Regions from separate parts of the Clostridium kluyveri DSM 555 genome, predicted to be linked through region 2. Evidence: riboswitches for the same ligand, from Rfam matches in the RefSeq annotation. Region 2 holds a riboswitch; the other holds the start of a gene.
The links. Region 2 has a riboswitch for ZMP and ZTP ahead of CKL_RS18780 (ECF transporter S component). Riboswitches for the same ligand answer to the same signal wherever they lie in the genome.

Region 1 (2,475 bases), 1.2 Mb from region 2:
AGATAAGAGAATGTACAAGACCATATCTGGAAATATTAAGAAACTCCTCAACTCACCTATTGGATATAACTAATAACATTTTAGATATATCCAAAATAGAATCAGGTAAAATTGAATTACATATGAAAGTATTTGATTTGAAAAATATGCTGGATACTTTCATAAGGGAAATTTCATATGCATGCTCAAACAAAAATATAAAATTCACATATTTCATAGATCCTTTGATTCCCTCTGAATTAATAGGAGATGAATTAAAATTAAAACAGATCCTTATAAATCTGTTTAATAATTCACTTAAATTTACAAAGAAAGGGCATATATTATTTAAAGTCAAAAAAATATCTCAAGTAAATGAAAAGGTAATTTTGGAGTTCTCCATAGAAGACACAGGTACAGGTATTAAAGAAAAATTCAAAAAACAGATCTTTAAAAGATTTGTTTATCAACAAGTACCTCAAAATGAATATTATTCTACTACAGGTCTTGGACTTTTAATATCTAAAGAACTAGTAAAAATCATGAATGGAGACATATGGTTTGAAAGTGCTGAAAATATAGGAAGTACTTTTAGTTTTACAGCAGAATTTTTACTGTATTTCAATAAAGCTGTAGATAGCAAATTAATGCCCGAGGATACTGTTCCCCACACTTTAAACAAAAATATTTTGATAGTAGAAGATAATGAAATAAATATGCAAATAGCCTGCGGTATGTTAAAAAAACTAGGTTATAATTTTTTAAGTGCCTATAATGGAAACCAGGCATTAAAAATTCTGGAAACCATGTCTGTAGATTTAATACTTATGGATATACAAATGCCAGAATTAAATGGCCTTGAAACCACAAAGATAATTAGGAAAAATGAACTTCACGAAAAATGTCACATGCCTATAATTGCAATGACTGCATACGCCATGCCCGGTGATAGAGAACTTTGTATTGAAGGAGGAATGGATGATTATATTTCAAAACCTTTCGATATATATATATTAAAAAATATTCTACAGCGATTTTTATGATTAAAGAATTTAAAAATCTTCCCTATTTATATTGACACAATAATATAAATATGATATTTTAGTGTTGCACAAAATTGATTTGAAGGAATCGTATAACCGGCGGCAGTGGAATTAACCACAAGGAGTACGATTTTTAAAAGCCGACCGCCTGGGCAATCAAAAAGTCCAGGTGGTCTTTTTGATTAATATCAAGAATTAAGATAATTTGCAATTGAATTCATTACAAATTACAAAATATTATTGAAAAGAGGGGCTTTTATGAAAAAAAAATGGAAGAATTTTAACACAGGAAATTGGACAGAAAATATTGACGTAAGAAATTTCATACAAAAAAATTACACTCCTTACACTGGAGATGAAAGTTTTTTAACCTCCCCTACAGAAAAAACCAAAAAAGTATGGAAAAAATCTGAAGAACTTATTTTAGAAGAAATTAAAAAAGGTGGAGTGTTGGATGTAGATACAAATACTGTATCTGGAATAGATAATTTTAAGCCTGGTTATATAGACAAGGAGAATGAAGTTATTGTGGGACTGCAGACAGATGCACCACTTAAAAGAATAGTAAATCCTTTTGGTGGAATAAAGATGGCTAAAGATGCCCTTACAGATTATGGATACAGAATTGATGAGAATATGAACAATATATTTACAAAATACAGAAAAACCCACAACGAAGGTGTATTTGATTCATACACAGAGGAAATAAGAGCTGCAAGACATGTAGGTCTTATAACAGGACTTCCAGATGCCTATGGAAGAGGAAGAATAATAGGAGATTTTAGAAGAGTTGCACTCTATGGAATAGATTATTTAATTGAAGAAAAGAAGAAAGATTTAAAGACCCTTAAAAGTCCTGATATGCTGGAAGACATACTAAGACAGAGAGAAGAAGTATCAGAGCAGATAAAAGCTCTTTATAAGATTAAAAATATGGCTGCAAGTTATGGAATAGACATATCAAATCCAGCCGGAAATGCAAAGGAAGCCGTACAATTTACCTATCTTGGCTACCTGGCAGGCATAAAAGAAAATAACGGAGCTGCAATGTCTCTTGGAAGGGTTTCTACATTTTTGGATATATATATTGAAAGGGATTTAAAAGAAGGGGCTTTAACTGAACAAGAAGCCCAGGAACTTATAGATCAATTTGTAATAAAATTAAGACTTGAAAGACATTTGAGAACTCCAGACTATAATGAACTATTTGCTGGAGACCCTAACTGGGTAACTGAATGCATAGGTGGTATGTCCATAGATGGAAGAACACTGGTTACTAAAAACTCCTATAGATTTTTAAATACCCTTACAAACTTAGGACCTGCCCCTGAACCAAATATAACAATACTATGGTCACAAAACTTGCCTGAGCCTTTTAAAAAATACTGCAGCAGAATGTCTATTGAAACAGATGCTCTGCAGTATGAAAATGATGACCTTATGAGACCTGTAT
Region 2 (2,475 bases):
GCCTGCTGATAATCGCCATAATATTGCTGTCATCATAAACGTATGCTTCACCCCAAACTTCCTCGTAAATCTGCTGTTTTGTCAAAATCTTCCCCTGATTTTTCGCGCAGAACAGCAGCAGGTCAAATTCTTTCGGCGGCAATTCAAACGTCCCGTTCTGAGTGGTTACGCTCCGGCTGTCCAAGTCTATGGTCAGCCCCTGATAAGTCAGCGGCTGTGAATGATCTCCAGTCGTATTGAACCGCGTATAACGGCGGATTAAGGAAACCACACGGGCAATCAGTTCATCCATATCAAAGGGTTTTGTCAGATAATCATCCGCACCCGAGCGCAGTCCGCGAACCTTTGATGTGCTGTCATTTTTGGAGGTCAGCATTAGTATGGGAACACTGCTTGTCTGCCGTATTTTCTCCATAGTCTGAAAGCCGTCCATTCCCGGCATCATCACATCCAAAAGAATAAGCTGGTAATCATTCTTCTGGAGCATGGCGAGCCCATCCGCACCGGAATAGCAATGGTCTGCGTCTATACTTTCAACCGCCACGCTCTGCCTGATCAAAGCACACAGCTCTTTATCATCATCAATCACTAAGATTTTATAGCTCATTTTCAATCCTCCTTCGATTCATTTACTTTTTTTCTTCTTTCTTCCTCGCATCAGCTGGTTTCTCCGCATCCTTTGGAATTGCCCATGCGCGACCGAAACGAACCGCTCCGGCTATTCTGTTTTCCTCGCAGAGTTTCTGTATTCTTCTCTTTGAGATACCCCATTGATCAGCGGCCTGCTGTACGGATATATAATCAAGCATTTGTATTCCTCCAACTTGTGTCTTTCTCTCAGTATATACGCAATCGCGAATGAAAGCAACAACCGCCTTGCAAAGCCAGTCCTCTCACTTTAATTAAGAGAGGGAGCTGGCTGTGCGCTAATACGATAAATTTTTTGCTTGGAAAGAATTTTTGAAAGCCTACGAGCTCACGCTCTATCATGCAGCGAGTCCAATGAATTTCTATTTGTGCCTTGAAGTTGACAATACTAATGAGCAGTGGTAATATAAATGTGTTGTATGACTGACGGAAGTGGATTCAACCACAGGGAGTACAGCGTTTTGGAAAGCCGACCGTCTGGGCATGATGCTTGGATTGGTGGGTCTTTTTTATTTTCTGAATGCACTTAATACCATTCAGAGAACATTTGAATCAGAGCAGAGTAGAACGTTGTGCGTAAATCATTGATTTGCAGTGCCTTCTGAACGGGGAGTTGTCAGAGGGACGAAAAGCCTTTTAGGGCTTACGGTACAAGGTTCGCATCCCGCTGCTGCATAAGGAGAAGCGGTGTAATGATTGTGCCTCTTGTTGTGTAGCTGTGCTGCATGACAGGAGGTGTATTTGATGGTTATAACTTAGAAATTCAATTTAACAATAAACTTTCTATGTCACGTTCTATTTAAGAAGGGAGAAGTTAAATTGAAGAATACAACTTTATATGTGCGCCGCATCACAATCTCTGCGGTATTTCTCAGTATTTCACTTGTTTTAAAAACAACATTTTCTTTCTACATACCCGTGTTTGGTCAAAATGGAATGAGTGTTGGCATCTCCGGCATTTTCTCCATTATGCCATCCCTGTTATTCGGGCCAGTATATGGCGCGGTTGTGTCCGGGCTTTCTGACTTTTTGGGTTACCTTTTAAAGCCTGTTGGAACCTATATACCTCTTATGACGCTGGTCGTAGCTGCCGGTGGATTTATCCGGGGCGCATTATGGTCTGTCCTGTGCAACAAAGACAACAAGAAAATGAGAATGATAGTTGCAATTTTTTCCGTACTCATGTTATTAGCAGGGATTTGTAATATTGCGTTTCTGGCTGCCGATGGCGTTAATCGTGAATTCTACAATCATGTACAAAAAGAAAACGTCAATACGGACAACATGCACCTTATCAGTAAAATGCTGATTGAAAGAACCATTGGTACAAAAGATCCATCGGGAAATCTGGCAACATATATTTCTTGGGTCACAACCGCAATGATTGGATGCGCAACTCTCGGCATCCTGTTGTTAGCCGCTGATCTCTTCCTGTCGAAAAAGATTTTTCATGACACAAGCAGGGAGCAGATCCCCCAACTTCTTATCGCTATGATTGGTTCCGGTTTGATTGTCACCACTCTTAACACAGTCGTATTGCGTGAAACAATTTTTACCGCATGGAAGGTACTGCCGTTTGCAGTCATATGGATTCCCAGAGTAATTGAAGAAATCCTTGGCAATACAGTCAAGGCATATTTTGTGGTCATTCTGATGGGCATTTGCAGAAAACAGAATACCCTGCAAGAGATAATGAATGGGTCATCCGTTAAGTTCAAATAGAAATCAAAGACTCGTAAGATTGGAGCGGAGCATTTTGGAACACTATACGGTTTTAAATGAAAACGTACACCAGTTTCCGGTGGTGATTGATTTACCCCACAGCGG

Region 1: another riboswitch for ZMP and ZTP. It lies ahead of pflB (formate C-acetyltransferase); the one in region 2 lies ahead of CKL_RS18780 (ECF transporter S component).

What each region holds. Positions count from the first base shown of each region.
Region 1 is NC_009706.1:1,154,849-1,157,323, reverse strand. Features, by position in the region: gene CKL_RS05455 (PAS domain S-box protein) at 1-1,022, shown strand, start outside; ZMP/ZTP riboswitch at 1,105-1,183, shown strand; gene pflB (formate C-acetyltransferase) at 1,281-2,475, shown strand, end outside.
Region 2 is NC_009706.1:3,902,725-3,905,199, forward strand. Features, by position in the region: gene CKL_RS18770 (response regulator transcription factor) at 1-607, opposite strand, end outside; gene CKL_RS18775 (excisionase family DNA-binding protein) at 630-809, opposite strand; ZMP/ZTP riboswitch at 1,058-1,138, shown strand; THF riboswitch at 1,205-1,320, shown strand; gene CKL_RS18780 (ECF transporter S component) at 1,468-2,370, shown strand; gene CKL_RS18785 (N-formylglutamate amidohydrolase) at 2,405-2,475, shown strand, end outside.